DNA from 2 places in the Paenibacillus sp. FSL P2-0322 genome. Region 1 is predicted to be linked to the other one. Evidence: predicted binding sites of a transcription regulator. Region 1 holds the regulator's gene; the other holds the start of a gene.
The links. The regulator LexA, encoded in region 1, represses DNA repair genes until DNA is damaged. The targets are predictions, from matches to a motif close to CGAACATATGTTCG.
Positions count from the first base shown of each region.

Region 2: addB (helicase-exonuclease AddAB subunit AddB) is a predicted target of LexA. The motif match lies at 7,355-7,368, and genes of this name have one in related genera.

Region 1 covers NZ_CP150243.1:3,325,086-3,340,391, reverse strand. Annotated here, with positions in the region: gene MKY24_RS14490 (PLAT/LH2 domain-containing protein) at 1-439, opposite strand, end outside; gene MKY24_RS14485 (hypothetical protein) at 1,138-1,278, opposite strand; gene MKY24_RS14480 (hypothetical protein) at 1,320-1,484, opposite strand; gene MKY24_RS14475 (hypothetical protein) at 1,721-2,023, opposite strand; gene lexA (transcriptional repressor LexA) at 2,306-2,932, opposite strand; gene MKY24_RS14465 (LysM peptidoglycan-binding domain-containing protein) at 3,121-3,489, shown strand; gene MKY24_RS14460 (DUF896 domain-containing protein) at 3,598-3,804, shown strand; gene MKY24_RS14455 (hypothetical protein) at 3,925-4,434, shown strand; gene MKY24_RS14450 (HAD family hydrolase) at 4,590-5,384, shown strand; gene MKY24_RS14445 (cupin domain-containing protein) at 5,484-6,026, opposite strand; gene metH (methionine synthase) at 6,308-9,748, shown strand; gene rnz (ribonuclease Z) at 9,828-10,757, shown strand; gene MKY24_RS14430 (TIGR01457 family HAD-type hydrolase) at 11,222-12,070, shown strand; gene MKY24_RS14425 (DNA-formamidopyrimidine glycosylase family protein) at 12,141-12,959, shown strand; gene MKY24_RS14420 (deoxyribonuclease IV) at 12,949-13,797, shown strand; gene MKY24_RS14415 (cyclic-phosphate processing receiver domain-containing protein) at 13,870-14,208, shown strand; gene MKY24_RS14410 (thioredoxin family protein) at 14,205-14,519, shown strand; gene MKY24_RS14405 (ATP-binding cassette domain-containing protein) at 14,516-15,289, shown strand.
Region 2 covers NZ_CP150243.1:4,068,044-4,083,349, forward strand. Annotated here, with positions in the region: gene addA (helicase-exonuclease AddAB subunit AddA) at 1-3,725, opposite strand, end outside; gene addB (helicase-exonuclease AddAB subunit AddB) at 3,722-7,288, opposite strand; gene MKY24_RS17900 (class I SAM-dependent rRNA methyltransferase) at 7,526-8,905, opposite strand; gene MKY24_RS17905 (Na/Pi symporter) at 9,049-10,071, shown strand; gene MKY24_RS17910 (NUDIX domain-containing protein) at 10,061-10,495, opposite strand; gene mtaB (tRNA (N(6)-L-threonylcarbamoyladenosine(37)-C(2))-methylthiotransferase MtaB) at 10,600-11,943, opposite strand; gene MKY24_RS17920 (16S rRNA (uracil(1498)-N(3))-methyltransferase) at 11,945-12,709, opposite strand; gene MKY24_RS17925 (site-2 protease family protein) at 12,898-13,590, opposite strand; gene prmA (50S ribosomal protein L11 methyltransferase) at 13,593-14,558, opposite strand; gene MKY24_RS17935 (hypothetical protein) at 14,754-15,173, shown strand; gene MKY24_RS17940 (YfhD family protein) at 15,259-15,306, opposite strand, start outside.

The DNA of each region.
Region 1 (15,306 bases):
GGTTAGGACCTGCAAATGAGAAAGTTTTCCCGTTTCCAGATATTTTGACATTAGCGATTTTCCAACCTGGTTTATACCCAGATCCATCAGTTCTAATAGTAATTTTTCTGATGTCACCTAGGTTACTAGTGCTGATTCTTGTTGTATCGGAATCTCCTTGTTCAAAGCTACCATTGAGTGTAGCGGTAGCATAATCTCCATTAGAACCATACAGAGTTATAGAGATGTTCGAGTCTGTTCCAGCATCTTTGAGATTGGCCGTATTTACAGTAACGACATATTCAACATTAGCAAAAGGCGTAACAGACTCTATACTTCTATTTGAGTCTTGTAATGAACTATAAGTGTCACTTGTGACCTGATCTGCAAAAGAAGGTGCAGCAAAAGCTACAGATGAGATAAGCATTGCTACTGATGCTAGTAAAGATACTTTTTTCATTAAATTGTTACCACCTTTCTAGTATTTGTATTTAATGTTATACATGTGTAATGTATTTGTATATAGTTCATTGGTTGTGAAGAGAAATTTTTTTCTTGTCTTTGTTTGTTGTATTTTATCTTTATGTGTCGGATATTAGCTTTCTAATAATCATGTAAGGAGATGATTATTTAGAGAAGGATTTTTAGCGCTTATCCAGAATGAATTGTCGAGGTGACCAACATGAATCATACATATGAAGAGTTGATCGAATATCGAATTGTTTTCAGCTGCATTAAGTCAGATAAGAGCATCTGTAGTCCATCCGTTGAGTAGGATATGATGGAGCTTGTGGAATACGGTGGTGGGCAAGTGGGGCCTTATAAAATTTAAAAATAAAAAATTGAGCAAACAATGCAGCAGCGTACAAACCCTGGACGGATTTACAGCCAGAATACTTAAGTGAAAAAAGCTGAAACAAGTTTGAGGGCTATAGGTGTGGTCAGTTGTACACAAAGTATTTGAGTCAAGAATGCTGCTGCTTTGACTGGGTACTATTTCGCTTCTGTTTTAACCAGTGGAAGCATAGTTGAATATGTCGATGGTATTTAAAAGGAAGGCAACTGAATTTAGCAGTTCTATGGAATTTAGGAGTTGGTGTATCGTTTAACACAAAAAAAGCAGGAAGAATTCTTCCCGCTTTTGCTTGAAAACGATTATTAGCGTCTGCGTTGTCTATCATTTACGCTAAACAGATTAACAGCCAGTGCGTTACCTCTTGCACGCGCAATGGCTCTTTGAGTGGAACGGATGTTTGATCTTCTTCTTCTCAAATCACGTCTGCAATGTCTTCTGCTCATATTATCACCTCCCTTCAAAGAAATGAAGGTACGGTTAAATCTTAGTGGCGTTTATGCTTACGCTTGGCAATTTTGATATTCAAGGCATTGGTTGCTAGTGCATTTCCGCTTCCTGTTTTAGCAGCTGCGGCTTGAAAGACTTTAACGACCAGATATCTGTTTTTCCCGATGCGATGCTTATACGTTTTAACTCTATTTCTGATCATCTGCATATCTCCTTTGCTTAGTTCTGCTATATACATATGTCAATTGTGATAGTAATGTATCAGCATAAATCTATTAAAAGCAAAAAGAAGCTAGTACCTATATTCCTAATGGTTAATAAAAAAACTCATGCGAACCTGTCTTCGCCTTTTCAACTTTACGTTGCAGGAGAATGTTATAGGCAGGTCGGCATGAGTCTAATAGTGTAGATAAAGATAATAGGCAGTTAGTATGAAAATTATTTACTATTAAGAGTGTTAAGTTTTTTCTCGTAGTACGCCTCTTGAGCAAGAATATGATTCAGTTGTTCAGAGAGCTGTTTATATTCTTGGCTGTCTTCTGGATAATTATTTCTTTCGAAAATTACAGCTTCGAGTTGCTTTTCTAAATACCTGAAATGGATAAGTATTTGTATATACTTAATACGGTCGTAGGTTGTTATGTGGGAGTTCTCTTTTGCATACAAATGATCCATTGTTGGAACTACACAGCTTATGGCGATAAATATCACAACAAACGCTGAAATTATAATTTTTTTCATTTAATTCCTCCTACAGAGCTATAAGTAATTAATATACCATATTTATCTAAAATAAAGAAAGATCTATTAGTTTTGCCCATGACAGTATAGCTGCTCAAGGTCAGTGGGGAATTATTTGAGATGAGGAGGCTGATTTTTAGTAGAAAAAATAGGGATAGGTTGCTGAAATGAAAAAAAAGTTGTGAGATACATAATAAACATAATAGCAATATAAAACCGGCTTGCCCTAGGCAGCCGGTTTTATATTAGTGGATAGAATAACGGGGCAGAAAGAACGAGAAATCAGTGGAAGTCCCGGAAGAGTCCTACAACCTTGCCCAAAATGCTGACGTGTGTCAGGCGAAGCGGTTCAAAGGCTGGATTTTCAGGTTGAAGCCGGATATGATCCTTTTCTTTGTAGAAGGTTTTAACTGTAGCTTCGTCTTCATCTGTCATAGCTACAACAATATCACCATTATCAGCGGTCTGCTGCTGACGTACGATTACATAGTCTCCGTTAGCAATACCAGCTTCAATCATGCTTTCGCCTACAACAGATAACATGAATATTTTATCCTCACCAACAAAGTGTTGGGGAAGAGGAAAGTAATCTTCAATATTTTCTGTCGCCGTAATAGGAAGGCCAGCAGTTACTTTGCCGACGACGGGGACACGACTAATGGAGTAATTAATCAAGTTGCTGTTATCCGATTCGTCTTGACCGAGTAACTCAATAGCCCGTGGTTTTGTAGGATCGCGGCGAATGAGTCCTTTTTTCTCTAAACGATCCAAATGACCATGAACCGTAGAACTGGAGGCTAATCCGACAGCCTCGCCTATTTCGCGTACAGAAGGGGGGTATCCCTTTAGACGCACTTCATTGCGGATAAATTCAAGAATGGCCTGCTGGCGGCTCGAAATCTTAGACATACCGTATCAACCCCATTTAGTAACGTTTGGGAAAATTATAGCATAGAACCTCCGTTCGTACAAACATAAGTTCTAAATAATCCCTAAAAATAATTACGAACTTTTGTTCTCTTTTCTATTGAACAAAACAAATGTTCGTGTTATATTGTGAAAACATAAGAACAAACGTTTGGAGGACACAGCCAATGATGAAATATAGCACTTATCAAAGTATTTTTCCGATGAATTTAGAAAATTTACAGGAGACTCGAAAAGAGGGTAGGGCACGTTTTATGCAGATTATTACCAATACTCTTTTACTTAAGCTTCTTATTATAGTGATTGTTGCTTGGATTGCAGGGGCAGGTGTACTTACAGTTTTCGCGGCACCTTCAGCTTCCAAGGAAGAAGTGACTAAACTGACCGTACAACCTGGGGATACGTTGTGGGAGATTGCCGCAAATCATAAACCGGAACGAATGGATACACGGGTATATATAGAAGGAATTGTGCGGATTAACGGTTTGGAGGATCGGGGAGTGCAAGTAGGTCAGGTACTCAAGCTTCCTAACTTCTGATCTTTAGACTATTAGAGCTTGTCAGGGAGCGTAATACGGGAGCCTTGACAAGCTCTTTTCTACATGTCAAAGTGTATTATATCTTTGCTTTTATGGAGGGGACACAATTTGGATATAGACAGCTTGGTACAGCGCATTAATGAATTAGCGCGCAAAGCAAAATCCGAGGGTTTGACGGAAGAGGAAGCCACAGAGCGCGCCAATCTACGGGAAATTTATTTAGGTAACATTCGCCGTAATTTTCGGCAGCAGCTTGAGACGATTGAATTTGTGGACGATGATACATCGAAAGGAAATGACGGGCTGAAGCATTAATGTTGTTAAAGTGCCCAAGCCTGCAATTTGCCTTTTGTTTTAGGTACCTTTTATGGTATCTATATAGATCAGCTTTGAGGCAATTGTTTTAATGTAATATATCTGGGAAGGAATTGAGAGATGGCCCGATCATTTGAAAGAAAAGTACGCAAAAACACAGCGCATTTAAATAAATCGCGCAAAAAGCAAGGCATTCAAACCATTAGCGGCGCAGGTTCTACAATGGATATTTTCCGTGGCCGTAACATTACTGTGCCAATTATGCTGGCTGGTCTTTCTGTATTGTACATGCTTATGAGTTACTTTTTGACTAAGACCGGTATGCGAGGGATGGATTGGCTTGTATTCGGCCTGTACTTGATGCTGGCTGTTATCTTTTTCATCCGTCGTCCTTATTTGAAAGTGGGAAAGGATACTCTCTATATGCTGAAAGGTGGTAGAAAACGTCCAATGACGGCAGGGGACATGAAAGCCATCAAGATTGAAAAGGGTTACGTAACCGTTGAAAGAAAAGGTAAGGGTGGTAATTTTATTTTCACAAAATCATTAGGTCGCTATGACACGGATGCCATTGCAGAGCGACTTGAGAAGTTTGCGCTATCCAATCAGATACAGGTAGACAAGAAATAACTGATTTAGCCTGTAGCTCTGTAACAAAGGCCGTATGATGTTATTTCATATAACATGCTGCGGCCGCTTGCTTAATATGGGCACACATAACGATTCAAATGCTTAATCAAGCAAATAGGCGTACATATACTGTGGAAAGAGAGTGGATAATTCAGATGACGATTCAGGCGGTAATGTTTGATCTTGATGATACCCTTTTGTGGGATGAACGTAGTGTAGAAGAGGCATTTGATGCAGCGTGTCAAACAGGCTCCCGTGAAGCAGGCGTTGATCCAAAAACTCTGGAGGAAGCCGTACGTAAGGAAGCACGCGCTTTGTATGAATCCTATGAAACCTTTAGTTTTACTCAAATGATCGGCATTAATCCGTTTGAAGGATTGTGGGCGAATTTTACAGCAGGTGAGCAACCTGAATTCCGCCAATTGGAACAGTTGGCCCCTGTTTATCGAAAGGAATCATGGCGCAGAGGACTCCAGCAACTAGGGATAGATAATGAGAAGTTGGCGGAAAAGCTGGCTACCCAATTTGCTTCGGAAAGACGCGCGCGTCCACATGTATATGAAGAAACGTTCGAGATTTTAGAACAATTGAAGGGACATTACAAGCTGTTATTGCTGACAAATGGCTCCCCTGATCTACAACAGGAGAAACTGGATGGAGTTCCTCAATTAGCTCCTTTCTTTGATCATGTTGTCATTTCAGGTTCATTTGGTCGAGGCAAGCCTGATCCGTCTATATTCCAGCATGCTTTGGGGCTTCTTGGTATTGAGCCTGAACATGCTTTAATGGTAGGAGATAAACTGACGACTGATATTCAAGGAGCGTTGGCAGCAGGTGTACACTCGGTCTGGGTGAACCGAAACACTAAAACCAATACCACAGAGATCAAGCCGAAGTTCCAAATCAAGCATCTGTCTGAATTGGACGGAATTATTCAATCGTTAAGCTAAGAAATCAATAGTCTTTAGAAACGAGTATTAAGAAAACTCCCTTCGCTATTGTTACAGAGCAGAGGGAGTTTTTTTATTCACACAAGGATAAATTCGTAATTATGCTTTAATGAAGGTTGGATCTTCATACGGTTCGGCAATCCAGCCATTTTCTTCGATGAACAAGCGGATTGCGACGATCTTTTGATTCTCCATTAAAGTGAAGAAGTGAGGTATATTTTCAGGTACGGAGATAACGTCCCCCGGTGAAAGCTCTACGTTAAAATAGCCGATCTCTTCAGGGCCTTTAATGATGAAGATGCCTTTACCAGCGACAATGGCACGGATTTCATCCTCGGTGTGGGTGTGAATTTGCTCAAACTTGGCCAGCAGCTCGTTCAAATTCGGCGTTGCTTCAGATAAAGTGATAACGTCCCATATTTTATATCCGCGACGTGCGGCTAAATCCTTGATTTCGGGTTCAAATGTTTTGAGAACAGCGGCCTTTTGATCATCTGTTAAGGTAAAGTTCTCTTGCAGCTCACCAGACAATTTGGAAGCATCCCAATGTTCATACAATATCTCGTGACTCTCCAGAAATTCACGTACTTGTTCTTCACCGCTAATTCGTTCATTGGTATTACGTATTAAGATTTCGGCCATATATATATTCCCTCTTTTCCACTTGGATTAATGTTGTATAAAGAATACCATGTCTTGAAACGTTGTACAATACAGGATTTCAACATTTTATAATGCAAATGACCATAGCTAAAGGATGCAGGGTTAAGTACGCTCTATAATGCTACAAACTATAAAAATGGATAAGAGAAGTCATTTTTACAAAGAACAACCTGTATAAAACGTATGTTTTTACTTCAATCTATCTAAATGATACGGTTTCTGCTAAACTAGGATTTAACGTTTTGCGGGGGTGAAGAAATTTGGATAAAGTTAGCTTGCAGGATGCATTACAACGAAGAATACTCCTTCTTGATGGGGCCATGGGCACCATGATTCAACAGGAAGACCTTTCCCCCGATGATTTTGGTGGGGAAGAGCTGGAGGGCTGTAATGAAATGCTGGTCTTAACGAGACCGGATGTCATTCAAGGGATTCATGAAGCATACTTGAAGGCCGGAGCAGATCTAATTGAAACGAATACATTTGGAGCAACATCCGTCGTTTTGGCGGATTACGATATACCAGAACGTGCCCGTGAAATTAATCTGGTGGCGGCCAAACTGGCGCGTAACGCGGTGGATAAATACAGCACTGCGGACAAGCCTCGTTTTGTAGTAGGAGCTATGGGCCCAACCACGAAAACCTTGTCTGTCACAGGTGGGGTTACATTTGCTGAACTGATTGAAAGCTATCAAGAGCAGGCCTTGGCGCTTATTGAAGGCGGGGTCGATGTACTGCTATTGGAGACCTCACAGGATACGCTTAACGTCAAAGCTGGAAGCATCGGAATTCGGCAAGCTTTTGAGCAGACAGGTATCGAGCTTCCGCTAATGATTTCAGGCACGATTGAGCCTATGGGAACGACATTGGCCGGACAAAATATCGAATCCTTTTGCATATCACTGGAACACTTGCACCCAATTTCGATTGGATTGAATTGTGCTACAGGTCCAGAGTTTATGCGTGATCATATTCGCTCTCTGTCTGAAATGTCCTCTGCAGCTATTAGCTGTTATCCAAATGCGGGATTGCCCGATGAAAATGGCCAATACCATGAATCGCCTGATTCATTAGCACGTAAAATGGCTGCTTTCGCTGAAAAAGGCTGGTTGAATATTGCCGGGGGATGTTGTGGTACCACGCCTGAGCATATTCAAGTTATGAGTGAAAGTATGGCGCAGTTTGAGCCGCGTCCGCTGGTAGGTCATCATCCTCCTGCCGTATCGGGCATTGAGCCTGTATATATTGAACAGGACAATCGTCCGTATATGGTTGGTGAGCGAACGAATGTTCTGGGCTCCCGCAAATTCAAGCGTTTGATCGTGGAAGGCAAATATGAAGAGGCATCTGAAATTGCCCGTGCTCAGGTAAAAAGCGGAGCGCATGTCATTGATATTTGTGTGCAGGACCCGGATCGCGATGAAATGACGGATATGGAAGCATTTTTGAAACTGGTTGTAAACAAGGTAAAGGTACCTTTAGTGATTGATACCACGGATATTAAAGTCATTGATACAGCACTTCAATATTCGCAAGGCAAGGCAATAATTAACTCCATTAATTTGGAGGATGGTGAAGAGAAATTTGAGAAAATGGCTCCTCTTATTCATAAGTACGGCGCCGCTGTTGTTGTTGGAACAATTGATGAACGCGGACAGGCTATTTCACGTGAGGATAAGCTTGAGGTAGCTAAACGTTCTTATGATCTGTTGGTGAACCGTTACGGTTTGGCAGCGGAGGATCTAATTTTTGATACGCTCGTATTCCCAGTAGGAACAGGTGATGAGCAATATATCGGTTCAGCTAAGGAAACCATTGAGGGCATTCGCATTATTAAAGAAGCGCTTCCCGGGGTGCATACCATCCTGGGCATCAGTAACGTATCTTTTGGTTTGCCGGAAGCGGGTCGTGAAGTGCTCAATTCCGTCTATTTATATGAATGCACCAAAGCAGGTCTGGACTATGCGATTGTAAACACTGAGAAGCTTGAACGTTATGCATCCATTCCAGAGCATGAGCGGAAACTTGCGGAAGACTTGATCTATAAAACAAATGACGATACTTTATCCGCTTTTGTAGCAGCTTTCCGTAACAAGAAAGTGGAGAAAAAAGAAAAGATATCAAACCTTTCGCTCGAAGAACGACTGGCTTCCTATGTAGTCGAGGGAAGTAAGGAGGGACTCATTCCGGATCTGGAGCAAGCGCTCGTGAAATATTCTTCGCTGGAGATTATTAACGGCCCGCTGATGAAGGGGATGGAGGAAGTAGGACGACTGTTTAACAATAACGAACTGATTGTTGCGGAGGTGCTGCAAAGCGCTGAAGTGATGAAGGCGTCCGTAGCCTATTTAGAGCCGTTCATGGAGAAGAATGAATCCTCAGTAAAAGGTAAGATTTTGTTGGCTACAGTCAAAGGTGATGTGCATGACATTGGTAAGAATCTGGTGGAGATTATTCTATCCAACAATGGTTACCATATCGTGAATCTGGGTATAAAAGTACCACCAGAACGCATTATTGAGGCTTACCGTGAAGAAAAGGCCGATATGATTGGCTTATCCGGACTGCTTGTTAAATCGGCACAACAAATGGTGCTGACCGCACAGGATTTGAAAAATGCGAATATTGATATTCCAATAATGGTTGGTGGAGCTGCTTTAACACGTAAGTTCACTAAAAATCGTATCCGTCCTGAGTATGATGGTCTGGTTGCCTATGCAAAGGATGCTATGGATGGGCTGGATATTGCCAACAAGCTTATGAATCCTGAGTCCCGCAAAAAAATGGCTGAGGACATGGAGGCTGAGCGGGAGGCTGAAGCGGCAATAGTAGTGGAAGCCAAGCCGCTCCCTAAGCTCACTCGAGCTGTGCGCTCTAACATTGCTCAGGATCTGCCCGTCTATATTCCACCAGATACGGATCGTCATGTACTGCGTAATTATCCACTGAATTATATTTTGCCTTACGTGAATATGCAAATGCTAATGGGGCATCATCTTGGTTTAAAAGGCAATGTTGAGCAGCTGCTGGCTTCGGAAGATCCGAAAGCGATTCAGTTGAAGGAAACCGTGGACAGCATCATGTTTGAAGCTGTGACGGACGGAATCATCCAGGCACATGCTATGTATCGTTTCTTTCCAGCGCAGTCCCAAGGAAATCAAATTCTGATCTATGATCCGTCGGATGTGAGCAAGGTACTGCACACATTTACATTCCCGCGCCAGCAGGTAGAGCCTTATCTATGTCTGGCTGATTTCTTGAAATCAGTGGAATCCGGGGTTATGGACTATGTAGGTTTCATGGTCGTTACAGCTGGTCATGGGATTCAGCAGATATCTACCCGGTGGAAAGATAAAGGGGATTATCTGCGCTCGCATGCACTTCAAGCGGTAGCACTCGAAGTAGCAGAAGGGTTAGCGGAACGGCTTCACCATATTATCAGGGATAGCTGGGGGTTCCCAGACCCTGCCGATATGACAATGAAACAGCGACACGGTGCCAGATATCAAGGCATACGGGTATCCTTTGGCTATCCGGCATGTCCAGATCTGGAGGATCAGGGGCCGTTGTTCCAGTTGTTAAAACCTGAGGATATTGGCGTTGAGCTGACGGAAGGGTTTATGATGGAACCGGAGGCTTCTGTATCAGCCATGGTGTTCAGCCACCCTCAGGCGCAGTATTTTAACGTCGAAAAGGTTTAACACCTTTATCAGATAGGATAGCAAATACCCTCCGAGCTTCGGAGGTTTTTTGCTGGTCAGCAGGAAGAAGGTTAATGTTATGGAATTTTATTTTCTCGGTACAAATGCAGGGGTGCCTACGATTCAGCGAAATGTAACGTCCATCGCTCTTCGTTTGTTGGAAGAACGAAGAAGCATGTGGCTGTTCGACTGTGGAGAAGGCACTCAACAAGAGGTATTGCGTTCGCCGCTCAAACTAAGCAGACTTGAAAAAATATTTATCACCCATTTGCATGGGGATCATCTTTTCGGTCTGCCGGGACTGCTGTCGAGCAGGGCGTATCAGGGGGGAACGACACCACTGACGGTATATGGACCGCCTGGAATCCAGCAATATATCGAGCTATCTTTAGGGATCAGCCAATCGCGTATCAATTACCAACTACATATTGTGGAGCATACGGGCGGGGTTCTGTTTGATGACGGTCAATTCCGGGTGGAGTCAGCTTTACTGGATCATCGGATCGACAGCTATGGCTACCGAGTTGTAGAGATGGATAAGCCCGGTAAGCTTAACCAAGAGCTGTTGGAGCGATATGGTATTAAGCCCGGCCCGGTGTACGGTAAGTTAAAGCGTGGGGAAAGCGTGGAGGTAGAAGGTGGAGTTATTTTGCATCCTCAGGATGTACTGGGTTCGCCGAAAAAAGGGCGTATCATCACGATTTTAGGGGATACGAGACCTTGTCCGAATACGGTAGTGCTGGCTCAAGATGCAACTGTCGTCGTTCATGAAGCCACTTTTCTGCATGAACTGTCAGATACAGCATACGAGTATCATCATAGTACGGCGCTTCAAGCAGCGGAAGCTGCAAAAGCCGCAGGTGCGGGTCAGCTAATCATGACGCATTTTAGTTCTAGGTATAAAGATCAGGAGCAGCTTCAGCCATTGCTGGAGGAAGCGCGAAGCATATTTCCCAATTCATTGCTTGCGGAGCAGCATGTGTTGTTATCGGTACCTGATATCGGTTAATAAACGATTGGAGAAGATATGTGCATGGGTGCCGGGGCAAGCCCCGGTGCCTTTGTTTTTCACCCAAATTATTTTCCGGGAAAGCGCAGGATGCGACAAGAGATGAGAACCCGTACACGGTGGTAGGGGATGAATTTGTTCTACCACATATAGAGGCGTGTCATATTCGAGTTTCTATATATCGAATTTAAAGGATTCTATTTCTTGAGTATGACCAGGAAATACAGGAGATTTCCTTTGAGGAAATAGCTCCTTCGATGGATTTCGACGAAGAAGTGAACTTATGTCATGTGAAAGCGACGGCTTTTAGCGAGGAATGGCGCCATTTTGGAGGGTTTACCAGCAATTCATGGACTTCATAAGCATTTTTGACTTAAGATAGATGAGATGAATGGAGACGGCCGATTATTTAATGACCTGAATAATTAAGGTGGTTAAATAAGAAGGAGAACATCGTTCATGGGATGAATTATAATTTTCAATGCTATGATGTGAATGGATTTGAAGTGGGGGAGGGGATTGCGATAAAATCGTTACTAATTGATCTGGATGGAACACTTTATCATGGAAATCGGATGATCAAGGGTGCGGATCTGTTCATATCCCGATTGCGTACAGACCAGATACCTTATGCTTATGTTACAAACAATGCTTCACGTACACCCGAATTGGTGGCTGAGCATTTGGTTGGTATGGGAATTGAAGCGGCCAGCCATGAAGTATATACTTCGGCGTTAGCAGCTGCACAATATGTTGCACAGCAAAGTCCTGGAGCTCGTGTCTATTGTATTGGTGAAACAGGATTACGCGATGCACTCACAGGAGCCGGTTTGCAGCTTGTTGAGAACCATCCTGATTATGTGGTGCAGGGGATAGATCGTCAATTTACATATGATGCGCTGGCCGCTGCCATGCGTTGGATTCGGGAAGGAGCAACTTTTATTTTGACAAACCCGGATCTCCAATTGCCTTCACATGATGGGCTAACGCCAGGTGCAGGTACGATTGGAGCTGCAATTGAAGCTGCTTCACAGGTAAAGCCTATTGTCATCGGTAAGCCTTCAAGCGTATTGATGAACTATGCGCTGAACCGCTTAAACATTAGGGCGGATGAAGCTCTGGTTGTGGGCGATAATATGCTTACAGATATTGCGGCAGGTGCAGCAGCAGGTTGTAAAACAGCTCTGATCCTGTCGGGCGTGACGACCCGCGCTAATATGGATGAACATGTGCATACCGTTGGAGTGAAACCTGACCTGATGTTTGAAAATCTCGCTGAACTGCAGGACTGGATGAAAGAAGAGCTGAAATAATAGAAAGTATATGTCTTACAAAACTTGCGAGAATTAAAAGCTATGTAGCTACGAAAGGAAAGATGTTGATATGCCGGAACTTCCTGAAATGGAAAACTACAGAATCTTATTATCAAAACAAATTTTGGACATTCCGATTACTGGAGTGACGGTTAGCCGTGAAAAGTCCATTAATACTGAAGTGGAAACGTTTGAGAAGCAATTGCTGGGAACGACCGTTGTATATTTAGAGCGTCGAGGCAAGCATTTGATTTTTCATTTAAACACGGGCGGGCGGCTCGTACTTCATCTGATGTTGGGAGGACTGTTATATCTGGGAACGGAGGAGCAGCGTCCAGATCGTACAGTTCAGATCGAATTAGATTTTAGTGGATTAAAGCTTTATTTTATCGGACTGCGCTTAGGTTATCTGCACTTGCTAACGGCTAAAGAAACAGAAGAAGCTTTGTCAGACCTGGGACCTGATCCGTTAGACCGCCGCATGACTTTGGAAAAGTTTACAGCACGTCTGAAGGGACGCCGGGGGATTTTGAAAACAACGCTGGTGAATCAGCAGATTTTTTCGGGTATTGGCAATTGTTATTCAGACGAAATTGCTTATATCGCCGGATTTACACCGGGTTCCAAAGTACAAAACATTGTGCAGTCCCCAGAAAAAGTGGAAAAACTATATCATGCCACTCAATCCGTACTACGTGAAGCTACTGCGGAAGGCGGGTACATGGAAATGCCTCTAATGGAGGGGGACACGCTAACAGGTGGATTTGATCATCAGTGTCGAGTATATGACCGCGAAGGAGAAGAATCTCCAAGTGGCGGAAAAATTGTAAGGGTTGAACTGGCGGGGAAAAAAGCATTTTATTGCCCGGTACAGCAGCATGATGCCTAAATTGCTAATCGGCTCCCATGTGAGTACGCGTGGTGGCTTTTCCAAAGCCGCTATGCGTGCGCGAGAGCAGGGGGGACGTTCATTTCAATATTTCCCGAAAAATCCTCGTAGTCTTAGGCTGAAGGAATGGAGTGCTACTGATGCTGCTGCTTGCAACGCTTACTGTTTAGAGCACCAGCTTCAATCCATTGCTCATTCGCCATATCCCGTTAATCCGGCTAATGGGTCCGAGCGTGGCCAGGAACTTTATGAGCTGACGATTGCTTCATTACGCAATGATCTGGATATTGCTGAAGCCTGTGGGTCAAAAGGGATCGTCGTTCATTTTGGGCATATGCATTCGTCAGACCCACTAGAGGGCTATCGTAACATTATTAACTGTTTTAATGATGTGCTGGAAGGCTGGCAAGGAAAAGCTAAAATATTGATTGAAAATCAGGCGGGGGATCACGGGCCCATGGGAACCACGCTTGAGGAAATGGTGCAAATCCGTCAGTTGTGCCAGAATCCTGACAGTATCGGCTTTTGCTTGGACACTTGTCATGCGTATGCAGCGGGATTATGGAACGGTGGAATGGACGAGGCTTTGATCGAAAAAGGGAATCGTCTCGGCTATTGGTCAGCTCTGTGCGGAGTTCATTTGAACGATTCTCAATACCCGTATGGCTCTAAAAAAGACAGACACGCCCGTGTGGGACAAGGCTACATTGGTACTCAAGGAATGCGTTGGATGACAGATCAGGATGCTGTAAGAGGTATTCCTATCGTTTTGGAGAGTGGGACGGGACCTGATGGGACACATCAGGAGGATATTCAAATGATTCTAAGCTGGGAGTAAATCGGTCTGATTGGTAATAACTATCTTTGAGGCTTGTGAGCTTGCATTTATGGGAAAAAGGAGGAGAAGTTGATGTATTTGTTTATGGACGATTATCGGCCTTGTCCTCCGGGCTTTAAGCTGGCAAGAGATGCGGATGAGTGTCTACTGCTACTTCATGAATACCCTATTTCAATACTATCGCTAGATTATGATTTGGGTCCAGGTCAGCCTACGGGAAAGGATGTGGCTGCTGCTATCGCAGAGAAACGGTTATATCCACGTGAAATTTACTTGCATTCCTCCAGTCCAGAGGGGCGGCGAGCCATGTACGAGCTACTCTATGCGAATAAGCCAGAGGGAGTCACCGTGCATAACGGGCCCATACCCGAGGAGCGTATGCGAGAGATCAGAAAAGAGTCTGAACGATGAAAGAGATCGGACAAAAAGAGGTGCGCCGTGCCATATGGGAGGGATGCAAGCTGGCTTTGTTTGTGTACACTCCCATGTGTGGAACATGCGCGGCTGCCCGTAAAATGCTGGAGGTAGCAGAGTATTTGCTCCCTGAAGAAGCAGTGGTGCAGAGCAACATTAACTATATTCCTGAACTGGTACAGGAGTACCGGATATCCAGTGTTCCCGCGCTTCTTATATATAATGGTGAAAACAAAAATCCTGAAATCATCTACAAAATGGAATCTGTAGAACACTTGCTGAGCAAAATAAGGAGCGTGATGGAATGATATCCATGAAGAGCATTACGTTGCAGCGGGAAGAAAGACGGATTTTGGACGATGTAAGCCTGGACATACGAGAAGGTGAACATTGGGCTATTCTGGGTCGCAATGGCTCCGGTAAAACAACATTGCTGGAAATGATGACAGGGTATATGTTTCCAAGTCGTGGTACGGTTGAAGTGCTTGGGCAAATGTATGGTCAATGTGATGTGCGGGAAGTTCGCAAACAAATCGGATATATCAGCCAGACTTTGTTGGAAAAGCTGGCGCTAAAAGATCCCGTTTGGGAAGTCGTTGCTACAGGTGCATATGCTTTTTTGCGCTTTTATCAGGAAATTCCGACAGAGGCAAAAGAAAAGGCCATATCTTTGCTGGAGGGTATGAATTTAGGCGACTTGATTCATCACCCGCTGGGGACGTTATCTCAAGGAGAACGTAAAAAGGTGATGCTGGCCCGCTCACTGATGGCAGAACCTCGTCTGCTAATTATGGACGAGCCTTGTGCCGGGTTGGATCTATTTGAGCGGGAAAAAATGCTGGTCGAGATTGATCGGCTCCGCAAGCGGGAGTTATCAGTGGTCTATGTGACTCATCACATTGAGGAGATTGTCCCCCTCTTTACGCATGTTGCATTGATTCGTGATGGTAAGGTCGCAGCAGCTGGCCCGAAAAAGGAAGTTTTAACGAAAGAATTGATTATGCACACATATGAAGTTCCGGTTGAGCTGGATTGGGATGGAGAACGCCCCTGGATTCGGGTGTGCACTGGAGGGTAATGTTATTTTGGAGGAAC
Region 2 (15,306 bases), 740 kb from region 1:
TTCCAGTAATCGGTTGCCCGCATGGTATAAGTAAACGGAAGCTCTCTTTGAACATGGGATGCCCCCAGCATTCTGCTCCCCAGCTCACTAGTGAAAAAGCGTAATATTTTATCCGTCTCTAGCGCTTTTACATGAACATCCAGTAACATACGCTGATTGAGCAAACGAGCCTTGGTTTCCTCAATAACTTCGGCGCTCATCCCCCCATCTAGTGGCAAATGCAGCATCAACGTATGATAGACTGTTCCTCGTTCCGTTGGAGTCAGACGCTGATTCCCCATAAACTTAGGTCTGCGCAAGTGTAATTGACTTCCCCCAGTGTGAGAATCCTCCCAATCCTCCGGTAACTCTGCTAGTAGGGAGGTAGATAGATTCAGCCAATCGTCCGAACCCATCTCCTGCATTTCCAGCCATCTTTTCATCTCAGTAACCGATGTATTGGCTGCCGTCTTGCCAGCCCGTTCATACGGATAAATCCAGGAAAGAGCAGCTTCAATATCCGTTTCACTCTCTTCGTTCAAGTCGATTAGCTCCGCATTTCTCAGTGCTTCTGTCTTCTTTTGGCGCTCTTCTCCCGACACCTCTTCCTCATGATCTGAGTTCACACGAGAGCCGGAAAGTGTTTCCGAGGCCACGATTTTAAATAACCAGTCTGTTCCCGGCATATGTTCCAGCCTGTGATAGTACCCATCCTGATCACCTGCGGCTTCCCTCAACAAAGTAGCAGAAGGATGCCGAATCAAAGCGGGACCTACCCAGTCCAGATAGCTGCGGCCTGCCGCCAGCATATAGTCTGGTAAGACAATTTCCGTATGTTCTTTGGCACGTGCCCAACCCGCTGCGCGCGAAGCGAGATCCTTCACGGTTCCGGTCATAATCAGCTTTTCGCGCGGACGTGTAAGCGCCACGTATAACACCCGCATTTCCTCAGCCAATAGCTCCAGCTGTGAGCGTCGGCGGATCGCTAAATTAGGCAGCGTAGGGTAGCTGACACGATTTTGTTCCTCCACATATTTAGGACCAAAGCCCAACTCCTTGTGCATAAGAAACGGCGCATTGAGATCCTGTTGATTGAACATTTTTGCTGTCCCGGCAATAAACACGATAGGGAATTCAAGTCCTTTACTTTTATGAATGGTCATAATGCGAACAGCCTGATCGGGTTCAGTCCCTCCGCTAATTGATCCTAAATCACCGCCTCGCTCCCGTAGACGGGAAATGAAGGTCAGAAATCGGAACAATCCTCGGTTGGACGTAGAAGTCTCATACTGTCTCGCTCGGTCATATAGCGCCCGCAAATTGCTTTGACGCTGTGAGCCGCCAGGCAGTCCACCGACCCAATCCAGATATCCTGTTTCCTCCAGCACATTCCAAATCAATGCACTTAAGCTACCTTGTCTGGCTTCCTGCCGCCAGGCTTCCAAATTACGCAAAAATGAACGTAGTCGGGCAGACAACGTATTCCCGTCATTTCTATTACCAAAGTCAGATGAAGATAAAGAGTCCTCTGGGAAAATATCCAACTCCATGATCTCAGCTGAAATCCCTTTTTCGCTTTCTTCCAGTGGGTCAGCCTCAGCCGCCGCCAGCAATGCGCCATAAAACAATCCATCCGGCTTCTCCAACCGAATTTGTGCCAGTTCATCTTCGGTCAAGCCGACAATCGGCGAACGAAGCACTGATGCAAGCGGGATATCCTGCTGCGGATTATCAATAATGTGCAGCAGAGACAACATTACCTCAACTTCCGTTGCTTTAAAAAAGCCTGTCGTCTGCTCCCCGGAGGCCGGAATGCCCTCAAGCCGCAGTTCCTCCACAATTAGGGGGGCCCACACGCTTGCGGAACGAAGCAAAATGACGATATCACCGTAGACTGCCGGACGCATCGCTTTTAATCCTCTGTCGTAAATCAACAGTGGTTGTCCAGTGTCTCCGGTCAGTTCTTTAATCCGTTGCGCGATCGCACGAGCCTCTAACTGTGCCGTTTCTAACTCCACAAGCTCAGCCAGCTCACTTTCCTGTAAAGCAGATTCGTCCCCCGTTTCGGACAGCTCCGAAGCCTCAGAAAGACCATGTCCACCCTTATCAACTAACAGCAGCTCAGGTGCGTATACAGATGCGGCGTCTTGATCCGACTGGTCGGGATAGGATGCGCCGTGTACCAGCCATGCTCGTTCATCGTACTCAATTTCCGCCACATCCACACTCATAATCTGGCGGAACACCAAATTGACCGCATCGACAACTTCCTCCCGACTGCGGAAATTACGCGCCAGATCAATTAATAAGCCATCTTCCTGCTCCTGCATGCCGTACCGTTGATACTTATTCAAAAACAGACCCGGCTCCGCCAGCCGAAACCGATAAATACTCTGTTTCACGTCGCCCACCATAAAACGGTTACCCGGTTCCTCCCGTGATACCAGCCTGACGATATCTTCCTGTACGGTATTCGTATCCTGATACTCATCCAGCAGCACCTCGTCAAATTGCGCCTTATATTCGAGCGCAGCGTCGGAAGGTAGTAGCTTGTACGGAGTAGAATCGGGATGTCGTAATATTTTCAGACAATAATGTTCCAAATCCCCGAAGTCCACCAACCCTTTTGACTGCTTGTGTTGTTGAAATCGTTCCCCGAATACAATCACGGTTTCTATCAATTCGTCCATCAGCGGAGCCGCGGCGTGCAGCTCCTCCCAATAGGCTTCTGCTCTCCTGCCAAACAGGGAAGCCTTCATATCTGTAATCATTTTTTTGGCTGCTTCACGCAGCGTTTTAACCCGTTCCTGCAATGCAGGCTCGGTCTGATCTTTTTTGACGGGCTTGAGCTTACCGAAGGAAGCTGTCTGAAAATGATCATATAGAGATGCCCACGGCTGTGTCTCCAGCTCCTGTAACAATCCCTTCACCATCGCCGCATCCTCTTGCAGCGTCACGGCATAAGGTGCAGGACCGCCGGGCTGCATAGCTGTTTCATGCGCCTGTTCCAGCAAGCTCGCTGCTCCGCGCAATGAAAGTGCAGCATCCGCCAAAATGCTGCGAACCCAGGGAGTCTCTCCCAAAGCGGCTACATCCTGTACACGAAATGCTGCCGCTGTCTCCCGCAGCCAATGTTCTGGCCACGGATGACTTTGAGAAAAATCATACAGCCGCTGAACAAGCACGTACATTGCATCATCGGTGCGTTCTCCACTGAACCAGTCGACCAGTCTGCGGAATGTACTGCCTTCATCATGAGCCTCATATTTCTCCTCAAACAGTTCTTCTAGAAGCTCCTGACGCAGCAATTCTGTCTCATGCTCATTCATAATCCGAAAACCGGGATCAAGGGGAATGGCCTGATAATGCCTGCGGATGACCTCCATACAAAATGAGTGAAGCGTCGTAATCGAGGCCCGATTCAGCAACGATAGCTGGCGGCGTACATGCTCACTTTCCGGTTCCTGCTCCAGTACACGTTCCAACGCTTCGCGTATCCGTTGACGCATTTCGGCGGCGGCAGCCTTCGTAAAGGTCGCTACCAGTAACCGATCCACACTGAAGCCGAGCTGGGGATCGACGATTTTACGAATAATACGCTCTACGAGCACCGCTGTTTTACCAGACCCTGCCGCTGCCGCGACCAGCATGTTGTTACCAGATTCCGAAATTGCACGCCACTGGTCATCGCTCCACATACTGCCTTCCGGCTTCGGCATGCCTTTAGTGTTTGACGTGCCTATCATTGGTCCATTCCTCCTTTCCCTTCCTGTGTATGACCCAGCAGATTCCAGATCTGATCCTTACCGGGTTTACCCCATTGATTGTAGCCACTACCGTCCAGACTGTCGTCAAATTGACAAACAGGCTTAAAAGAACAGAAGGTACAAGCCGTCTCTTGCTGGATACGATAAGGTTCAATGGCCACATCGCCCTCTGTCATCCGTGTGCCAATCGTCCGAATATTATGACGTACCGAAGCTAGCAGGCTGTCCCACTGTTCCGGCGAAGCAACCGAAGCACTGCTATAAAAACTGCCGTCTGCTTTTACCGCAACAGGTAAAATAGAGGAATATCCCTTGTCCAATGCTGTATCCATTTGCCCAACTACATCCCGATCCGCGAGCAATAATCCCTTCATCTTAAAACGTTTTAAAAGCTCCTGACGGGCCTGTTCTGCGCTAAGACCGTTAGGCGACTGCAACATCGGATTGTGGACGTGAAAATACAGTGTACCCGCTGGATAAGCTGTCTCGCCCAACCATTCCTCCGCCGCATTCAGCAGCACATCCAGGTAGGTGAGCATCTGCAAGGACAGGCCATAGTACACTTCATGCAGCTTGAGATCCTTTTGGCTAGATTTGTAATCGATGACACGCAAAAGTAACCCCTTTTCTCCCTCTGCCACATCTACACGGTCAATCCGTCCGACAATTTCCATCACAACGCCGTTATCTAACCGGAAGCTTAACGGAGGAAGCTGCTGACCCGGCCCAAAGTCCAACTCCAGCCCAATCGGCTCAAAGCTACCTCTTCGCGCATGTTCACCTAAAATCAACGAGGCACGGCTCACGATGTCTTTCAATTTACGCAAAATGTAGCCATACCGCTTGGAACTCATTAAAATCTCGCCTTGCAGACGAGGAGCCAAACGCTCCACTGTACTTTCCGCCTCTTGGCGGCATTCCTCCGTGCTGAGACTGCCCCAGCTGACATTGCGTTTACGCAAATTGATCGCCATCTCTCCAAGCGCTGCATGGAATAATTGTCCGATATCCGGGGCCTTCAGGCGATACATTTGACGTTCCTTCAAACGAAGACCGTGAGAGGCAAAGTGCGAAAATGGACATGCCACAAAACGTTCCATACGAGATACGCTGGTACGCAGCTTGCTGCCGTACAGACGGCGGCTCGTTTCCTTCTGCATTTCGGCATGGTTCTCGTAAAAAAGTGAGGTCAACAGCTGACGCAGCTTGTCCTTCTCACGCCCTTGCTGGCTTGCGTACCAGTTATATACCTCCCACCAAGGGGATAAAATGTCACCGCCACGCCGCCAATGCCGTAATTGCGCAATGAGCTGCGGTAAAGCCTCGGACGGATGAGAAGCATACTCCCATTGCGTCGTCCAAGCATCCCCAGGCAAAGGGTATCCAGCCAGTGGACGCTCGTCCAGACTAGGAAACAGGTGCCGCACATGTCGTACTAACTCAGACGGCAGCAACGACTTCCCTTCTTCATCAGTCACTGCATAGCTCATCCACAGGCTTTTACCGGCTGAAGTAAGGGCCGTATAAGCGAGAAAACGTTCGTCCAACAGACGTCTTGTCATATCCGGCGCCAGCTCTACGCCTCGTTCGTTTAATGCCGTACGCTCCTGCTCATTCAGCACACCGTCCTCATGGAACACAGCCGGCATCACACCTTCGTTCATACCTAGTACAAAGGCATGTTGAATACCGGACACACGTGTACGGTCCGTGTTTCCGACTAGAACCTGATCCAGAGCTGGCGGAACAAGTCCCATACGGAACTCAGCCAATCCCGTTTCCAGCACACCCGCAAACAAAGAGGTATCCAGCCTCTCATCACCCATCATTTCGACAATTTGATCCAGTAGTTCAAGCACCGCATCCCATACTTGACGATGCTCCTTCGCCTGCTCAGGTTTTCCTGCTTCCTCTGCCTGATGAATGAAGGCGTCCAGCTTGTGGCCGATTTCTGCATCCTCCAGTAACAGATATACCGCTTCACACTTCTCAAGTGCAGTTCGTGCCTTGCCGACACGTTTCTCAAACGCACGTAAAGGCGTCACGATCACATCCCGGCACAGTTCCATCAAATCCAACGTTTCATCCCGTTGACGGCTCCGTTCCTGCTCCTCCAGCTCCAGTGACAAGCTGGGCACAGCCTGCCACGGGCGACCGTCTGTCCAACGGCTGCCTTGTATTCCGCAGGCTAGTACATAGTTTTCCAAACGGTCCATCTCCTCACGACTTACCCGACCATCCAGCGGCAGGAGAAGGTCTGTTTTGACCGCACGGAATACATCCTCATATCGCCAACGACGCTGCACGATATCCAGCGAAGCCCGAATCAATTCCACTAAGGGATGATGCAAAACACTTCTCCGCTGATCCAGAAATACTGGAACCTCATATTGTTTGAATATCGGTTCCACCCATGGCTCATAATCTTCAATATGACGTACAAACAGGGCCATCTCCCGATAACGAGCGCCCTCATCTCGGGCCAGACGACGCATTTCGCGTACAGCCCCTTCCAGCTCTGCACGGCGATTAGCCGCAGTGTACAGTTTTATGCCTTCCGGCTGTTCTTCTGTCCACTGCTCTCGTAGCTGCTGCAGCCGCATCCATTGTTCCTGATTCCGTAACCCTGTACGATGTTCAAAGTTAGCCTCCAAATACGCCAACGCCGGACGCTCCTTAAATCTCGGCAGCGGATCAGGGCGCAGTAATTGTGTCTGCGTCTCTATCATCAGCTCGTCTGCCATTCCTTTGAGCTTTACATACGTAGCCGCTGAGGGATGAAACAAATCCAGCTCATGCGGAAGCTGTCCGCTCTCGTAGCTGCGGTTGCAAGTCAGCGCCACCGTCAACGAAGAAGCGTGCAGCATAAGCTGCTCCACCACCTTGTATTCATGTGGTGTAAACCTGCGGTAGCCATCCATCCAAATATCTGCCCCACGCACAAGGGAAGACTCAGCAATCTGTTCTGCCAGCATGCGCAGCGTATCTTCACCGTCAATATATTTAAGCGTCAGCTCTCGTTCAAAATCCTCATAGATTAGACTGATATCTTTGAGCTTGCCGCGCAAAATCGGAGTTGACTCTCCAGCAGCGTTCATTCGCTCCAGTTGCTCCGGTACAGACCGAGTATCATTTCCATACTGCTTTAGCTCCGTAAACAATGTATTCAACCGATCCACAAAGCCGAGCTGGTCTCCCGAATCCTTAAACAAACTCAGTTCATCCTTGCGACGACGAATAATTTTATATAAAAGCATCTTCTTGCCTTCTTCCGTTACAGGCACCAGTGCTGAACCCCCGGTTTCCTGCATAACTAAATAGGCAAGACGATGAAATCCCATCACTTGGGCGCGCACCGACCCCTGAATACCGTTTCCGGATTCTGTAAGTAACGCATGCTCAGAAGCAAATGACGATTGCTCCGGTACAAGTAACAGCATAGGCTTACCTAGCGGCTCCTCGCGTAACATAGACGTCATTTCATTGCGGATTAACGTACTTTTACCACTCCCAGAGCGGCCAATCAACAAGCGAACCGACATGATGCGGCCTCCTTTCCAACGAACAACATTCTATTAAACAGTATAGCATATCAGGCAAGGGAGAAAAGAACGTACGTTTGCCATGTTGTAGCAATTCTTCCTCCCTCTAAAAAAACAAATCAGTCCCGCAGATTGGCTTGGTGCATGCCTTCTCTACAGGACTGATTTATACCTAAACGAGTCTATTTTACCTATTTAATCACCAAAAAGGCGATTGACTTTGACCTTGTATGAAACCTACAGCTGTGTCCGGCTGCGCACCTCAAAGATGGCGAATTTCAAGTAATGGCCTTCCTCCACACCCAAAATTTGAGGATGGTCTTTACCAGCCGCTCTCCAGTCTACCAGACGAAGGATTTTGCCGGCATCTGCCGCCGCTTCCTTAATGGTATCTAAAAACAACTCTGGCCGCATATGGAACGAGCAGCTCGCAGTCACCAGATAGCCGCCCTCATTAACCAGCTTCATCCCGTGCAGGTTGATATCTTTATATCCACGTGTAGCTCCTTTGACAGCGTTCTTCGTTTTGGCAAAGGCTGGCGGATCAAGAATGACCACGTCAAAGGTGCGTCCGCCACCTGCTGTCAGCGGCTTGGATGTATCTCCTTTGCCCCCGGCTCGTGCATTGCGTTCCTCTACACCTTTCACTTGATTGCGCAAATATTGAAAAGCATCGTCGACGACAAACTCAACGCGTTCCTCAAAACCGTTCAGCTTGACATTATCCCGCGCACTTTCAATCGCATGCTCTGAAATATCAAGACAAGTTACTTTTTTAGCACCATGTTTACATGCATTGAGCGTAAAGCTTCCCGTGTGCGAAAAACATTCCAATACGGTTGCGCCATCCCAGAATGGGAATTCAACAACCTTACCACTTTTATTCACTGGCTTCATGACCGTTGTGCCCGCATCCCCTGAGTCTGCAGCTACTTCTTGTAGCGTAATTCCACTACGTGCTCCCCAACCTGTCATCAACGGTGCTATGGCCGCACGATTTTCACGCTGGTCAAAGAAATAACCCGTCTTCTGGCCCTCTACGATATCAACCTTGATTTGCAGGCCATTTTCCGTCACTACCACATGACGCGGGCAATCACCGTACAAAGGACCCTTCGTTTGTTCCAATCCTTCCAGCTCACGGATGGATACATCACTTCGCTCATATATACCAACAGGACCCACTACTTCAACGAGCGCATCCCTGATTTCTTCCCTGCGCCGATCCATGCCAAGCGTTAACAACTGCACGACTAACACATCACCAAATCGATCTACAATCAGTCCAGGCAAAAAATCAGCCTCGCCGTACACCAACCGATAAGCGTTTCCCCCGGTCACAAAACGTTCGCGGTGCTCCAGACATTTGCGAAAGCGTTGGGCAAAAAAGTTTTGATCCATTGCTTCCAGCGGCTCGTAGGACATCACACGCACTGTAATTTGTGAAGCTGGATTATAGTAACCTGTCGCCAAATAACGCCCCTGATGGTTAACGATACTGACCAAATCGCCTGCCTCTGGGTCCCCTTCGATCTTGGCTATTTCGTTTTTAAACACCCAAGGGTGTGCGTGCTCCAGCCTTTTTTTACGGCTGCGTTCTAATATTACTGAAGGCAAAATCCTTCACTCCCATTCTTGGATTACTCAAAGTCCTTAATATCGTTCCGTAAAAAAGAGCTCAGCCATGCTTGTCATGGCTGTCCCCGACAGATCATAGGCTGTTACATAAGTATTTTTACCTAGAAAAGGGGGCTATGCCCGTGTTTATACATGTTATACTCCCACTGTGCGGCGGGCTGTTTATTTTTTTGGGCGGGATGAAGCTGATGGAAGCAGCCCTCCGGCATTTAGCCGGCCCCTTCCTCACCCGCTGGCTGAACCGCGCCACAGTTTCCCCTTGGCGGGGCATGCTGTTCAGCTCAGGCATTACGGCCCTGCTGCAAAGCAGCACCGCCGTAACGGTGCTGACGATCGGACTGGTTAACGCCGGGCTGTTGACCTACGGCCGCACGCTCGGCATCATTCTCGGCACCAATATCGGCACCTGCCTGACCACCGAGCTGATGGGGCTCCAGCTTGGCATGCTGGCTGTTCCGCTGCTCTGCGGCTCATTGCTATGCTGGAGCACTGCCGTCCTGTGGGGTGAAGCTGTCCCCAATCGCCAGTATGCGTCCGCCGGAGCTTCACCCGGCTCCAATGGGCTTAGCCGTCCGCAGGCTGTACAATATATCAGCCTCGTCTTTGCTGGATTTTCGCTGATTCTGGCAGGTATCCGCGTGATGCAAACGGTCGGCCCCTGGATTGAGCAGGCCGGACTATTCCGCTGGTTTCTTGATCACGCTGCGGCCAACATGTGGTGGGCCTTCGCTGCTGGAGCCTGTCTGACCGCGCTGGTTCACAGTAGCGCAGCCGTCATTGGCATGGCGATTAGCCTTGCCGCTGCGGGAGCCTTGCCAGCCGATGTGGGGATCGCCATCGTCATCGGCTCCAATGTAGGCACCTGCGTAACCGCCCTCATTGCCGCTGTTGGCGGCAGCGTGTCCGGCAAATTTGTAGCCTGGTCCCACGTGCTGCTGAACGTAGGCGGAGCCTTGCTCTTTATGCCGTTGATCCCTGGTCTGGAGATGGCCGCTGCCTGGATATCTACCGAGCCCGGAGCCAAGGTAGCCCATGCCCAAACTCTGTTTAACGTTATTAGCTCTCTGCTGGTCTTGCCTCTCTGCTATCTACCTGTGTGGACGCGTTTAGAGGATCGTATATCTCCCCACAGAATCAAACATTAATTCCTAGCATGGACAGCGCCTTGCTTAAAATGACATCATTATTGTCATATCCACCCTGGCGCTGGAGACGCCATGCTTCCTCAGGCGTATGCCACGCAACTCCTTTAATTTCTTCGATCTGTGCCTGTAAATCCCCATCCAGTGCCTCTACGAGATAATAATGTACTTCTTTATCTACTTCCCCAAATTCTGGATGCTGATACGTATAAGCAATCATATCTACATGCTGGATAATCCGCCCGTTCAACCCTGTTTCCTCGCGAATTTCACGTAAAGCCGTCTGTTCGATTGTTTCTCCCAACTCCATTTTCCCTTTAGCCAAGGATACCTTGCCATATCGGTCAGTAATGAGCTGAATTTCAAGCTGCTCCCCCTGTTTGCGAAACACAACGCCGCCTGCGGAAATTTCCTTTTTTGCTGCCATCCTGCAATCTCCCTTCCTTGCGCAACAAGGATTCCGTCCTCTCTGTAAGGAAAGGCGAAATCCTTGTTTGCCATCTCTATTGCCTGTTCAGGCTTTTTTTGTTCTTACAGAGCTGTTTGCAGCCCATTCTCTAGTACGCGGACCAATTGGCCTTCACTTTCATTAATGCCTGCCTTCGTCAGCTTCACGCGGCATACCTTGCCAACCAGATCCTCAGTACCTTCAAACGCCAGTTGAATATAATTGTCACTATATCCATGGAGTATGCCGCTATCTTCGGTCCCTTTCGGCGCAACTTCCGGAATGACCTCCAGCACCTGACCTACAAACTTCTCAGCATACGCCAGTTGCATCTGCTCTGACAGTTGTATCAGCTCATGCACTCGTGCATTTTTCACGTCTTCGTCCACCTGATCCTCCATACGCGCCGCAGGAGTTCCACTGCGCTTGGAGTACGGGAACACGTGCATTTCCGAAAAACCAATTTTTTTCATCAGCTCATAGCCATTGCGGAACATTTCATCCGTCTCCCCAGGGAATCCGACAATCACGTCCGTTGTAATCGCTACATCTGGCATTGCTTTGCGAATCATAAGCATTTTGTTATAAAACTCTTCTGTCGTGTACTTGCGACGCATCCGTTTCAATACAGTGTCATCCCCCGCCTGAAGCGGTATGTGAAAATGACGAACCAGCTTGGTAGAACGGTTCAGCACATCAAGCATTTTTTCATCAATCTGGCTGGCTTCAATCGAACTGATACGGATACGCTCCAGCCCTTCCACCTTCTCCAGATCCCACAGCAGATCAGATAGGTCATAATTATCCATGTCATCACCATAACCGCCAGTATGGATACCTGTGAGTACAATTTCCTTGTAGCCTGCGTGTACCAGTTGGCGCGCCTGTGCAATAATGCTCGCAGCGTCACGACTGCGGGATAGACCCCGCGACCACGGAATGATGCAGAAGGTACAGAAGTTATTGCACCCATCCTGAATTTTCAAAAAGGCCCGAGTATGATTAGCAAAATCAGGCACATCCATTTCCTCAAATACACGCGTTTTCATAATATTGCGCACGGCGTTCACCGGTTGACGCGTCCCTTGAATTTCCTGCACGAACGGAATGATTTTGTCCCGATCTTGAGTCCCGATAACGAGATCAACGCCAGGAATATCCATAATTTCGGCAGGAGAAGTCTGGGCGTAACAGCCCGTCACTGCCACAATGGCATCTGGATTCCGGCGAATCGCGCGGCGAATGATCTGACGACTCTTTTTATCACCGGTATTCGTAACGGTACATGTATTGATAAGATAGACATCAGCAGTCTGCTCATCAAAGTCCACCTGTTCATAACCTTCATTTTTAAACAGCTGCCAGATCGCTTCTGTATCATAAAAGTTTACCTTACAGCCCAATGTGTAAAATGCCACTGACGGCATATTAAACCCCTCCCATTTCTCCTGTCTCATATAAAATGCATGCCAATGCAGCCATTCCTGCGGTCTCCGCACGCAAAATACGTCTTCCCAGTCCTGTAGACTGTGCCCCGGCCTGCTCGGCCTCCAGGCTTTCCGCTTCAGTAAAGCCGCCTTCCGGGCCTACCACCAGCAGAACACGCGGCATGTCCGTCGACGCCCATTGTCCTGCCAAAGGCTGGATTACATCCCGTAGCTGTTTACCCTGCTCTTTTTCATAACAATAACATATCAAATCATACCCAGCAAAAGAAGCCAGAAGTTCTTTCCACGTCATGGGCGCGCTAATTTCTGGAATCCGGTTACGGTGGCTTTGTTCAGCCGCTTCCTTTACAATCTTGCGCCAACGCTCCAGTCGCTTGCCTTCTTTTTTGGCATCATACTGCACGACCGTACGCTCGGACAAAAACGGTACAAACCCGGTTGCTCCGATTTCTGTACATTTTTGCATCACCGTCTCCATCTTGTCTCCTTTAGGAAGACTCTGAGCGATAGTGACCTGCACATGCGGTTCAGAGGTCATCTTCAGCGGCTCAATAATCGTCGCCGTAACATGATCCTGCTCAATCGTATCCAATGCAACCAGCGCTTCCCTAGATATCCCGTCACTAACTATAATTTTGTCACCACTACGGCCCCGCATGACTTTAGCGATATGTCGCGCGTCCTCACCCGCAACAATCACGTGATCTTCTAGAAATTGCTCTGCCGGAATAAAATAACGCTGCATTCTCTCTCACACCTATTCCTGGATTTTGCAAAATCCTCATTCTAAAAATAACTGTTATCCACTAACGTTCCGTACAAAATCCGAATAAATCACCAAGCAACATCATATCATCTTTTGCGCCTGTATGACCAGTCTGTTCCCTCTTCCATTCAGGTTATACCTACCTATTCTCGTAAAAAAAGGAGCCCTTAGGCTCCAAACAATCCAGTGATATAAAAAGAGAACTGCAAAAACTGTATATAAATCATCTGGGCCAGCGTGTAAAGAGGTTCAATTGTTACAGCTCGAACCTGCGGAATGACCAGGATAAGCAGAAAAATAAAGATCGACCACTGTTCAAATTGCTGAAGTTTACGGCGTACAGGAGTGGGGGCCACATCTTCCACAATCCGGTATCCATCCAGTGGAGGCAGTGGGATCAAATTAAAGATAAACAAAAATAGATTTAAATTGATCAGAGCATTGATAAACAAATAGATTGCTTGAGCTACCCGTTGGTTCTCCATCCCCGGCAATACTTGAAAATGAAGGAGCACGGCATAGATCAAAGTAGTAACAAATGCAAGCAGCAGATTGCTCAGCGGACCCGCAGCCGATACGATAATGCCCATGAGGCGCGGACGGCTAAAATTGTCACGATTAACCGGAACTGGCTTGGCCCAGCCAAAGCCTCCGATCAACAGCAGCAGCGTACCCAGTAGGTCAATATGCACTGCCGGATTTAAAGTCACGCGCCCAAGTAGCTTGGCCGTAGGGTCACCAAATTTATTGGCATAATACGCATGTGCAAACTCATGAACCGTGAACGATATGATCACAGCCAGTAAATAAAAGGGAAGAACATTTAAATTTACACGAAAAATATTTTGTAAAAAATCCATACTTACCTCTTTCTCGCCACAAACGCCAGCCAATCTTCATCCCGGCTTATTTCGGCAATCTCAAAGCCAGCTGCTTTCAAAGCAGTTTCGACAACCTCTTCTTTGTTCTTCCAAATCCCTGAAGCAATATAAATACCACCTGGTTCCAGGGCTTTATATACATCATCAATGAACAGCAGAATAATCTCTGCCAATATATTAGCTACCACTAGCTTGACCGGTAACTGGATACCCAGTGTTGGATCGCTTGCATTAAGCACGGATAGCAAATCACTTTCTTTAATGGTAATGCGTTCCTCCAGTCCGTTCAAACGCGTATTTTCCCGCGCACTGGATACTGCCACCGGGTCCAAATCCAAGGCAAGTACATGCTTCGCTCCCAGCTTTACAGCTCCAATGGCCAAAATACCGGAACCCGTGCCGACATCAATAACTTCTTCTCCACCCTTAATCACAGACTCCAGCGTTCTCAGACAAAGGGATGTCGTAGGATGCGTTCCGGTCCCAAAGGCCATACCAGGGTCCAGCTCAATGATTTTTTCCTCTTCACTCGCAGGCTCATAGTCTTCCCAAGTGGGTTTAATCGTCAGACGGTCCGACACACGCAAAGGCTTGAAATATTGCTTCCAAGCATTTGCCCAGTCATCCTCATCAACTGTTTTCAGCTCATACTGAACCTCACCAGGATCAATATCGAAAGTTCTCAATTCTTCGACGCGCGGCTCAATCTGCGAACGAATACGATCCATGTCCACTTCTTCGGCAAAATAGCCTTTGATGATCGCTTGTCCTTCAGGTATGTCGTTCAAAGGCCGATCATACCACTGTCCATAGGACGTATCCCGCGGCTTGTTGAGCGAACCGGATTCTTCAATGGAAACCCCTCCTGCACCTGCTTCGTGCAGAAAATTCGAAATCATTTCGATGGCTTCTTCGGTTGTATGTATTGTAATTTCATTCCACAACATGGTTTTCATTTCCTCCTCATTTCACATGCATACATTACATTGTACTATATACATGCACAGGAGTTCAAAAAAGCTAATATTATCGAAGTTCAAAATATTTTTTGTAGAGCTTGTATATATTGTCCACTCTTTTAGTCCAAGCACCCTTAACTCTAGTACATACAATACAATATACTAGAAAAGGAGTGATTTAGTATGGCAAAGACGGTGTTAGATTATAATGCCAGTGTTATTACACCTATCACTAATGGTATAAATCTTCCTGTTCCGATTTCTCCAGCCGGACTTGGAATTGCTACGACGTCTGTATTTATTGATCCTGCTATTTCTGGAGCTGTCAACAACCGAGTAGAGTTAAAAGCCTCGATTGGACTACGTTTTGTCGGTGCCGGCAACATTAGAGTGCTTGTACGGATTTGGAGAGCCGGCAAGGAAATTTATTACGGACTGGAATCCAATGTCTTCGATAACAATATTATTCTTAATGTCGAAACGGTAGACGTTGCGCCTCTGGGCGTGCAAAACTACCAACTGATTATTGAAAATCAAACGCCTGCGACTACTGCTTTCGTCGCCGGTCCTCTTGTTTTTAGTGCAACAGCATACAGCGGATAATGAATAGAAAGAGGAAAGAACACAAATAAGACGGGCTATCCCACAAATCATCCTTATTAATGGAGATAACCCGTCTTATTAAATTCTACTCATTGTCGATTATGATACGCTGCTGACGACGGTCAGCTACTTC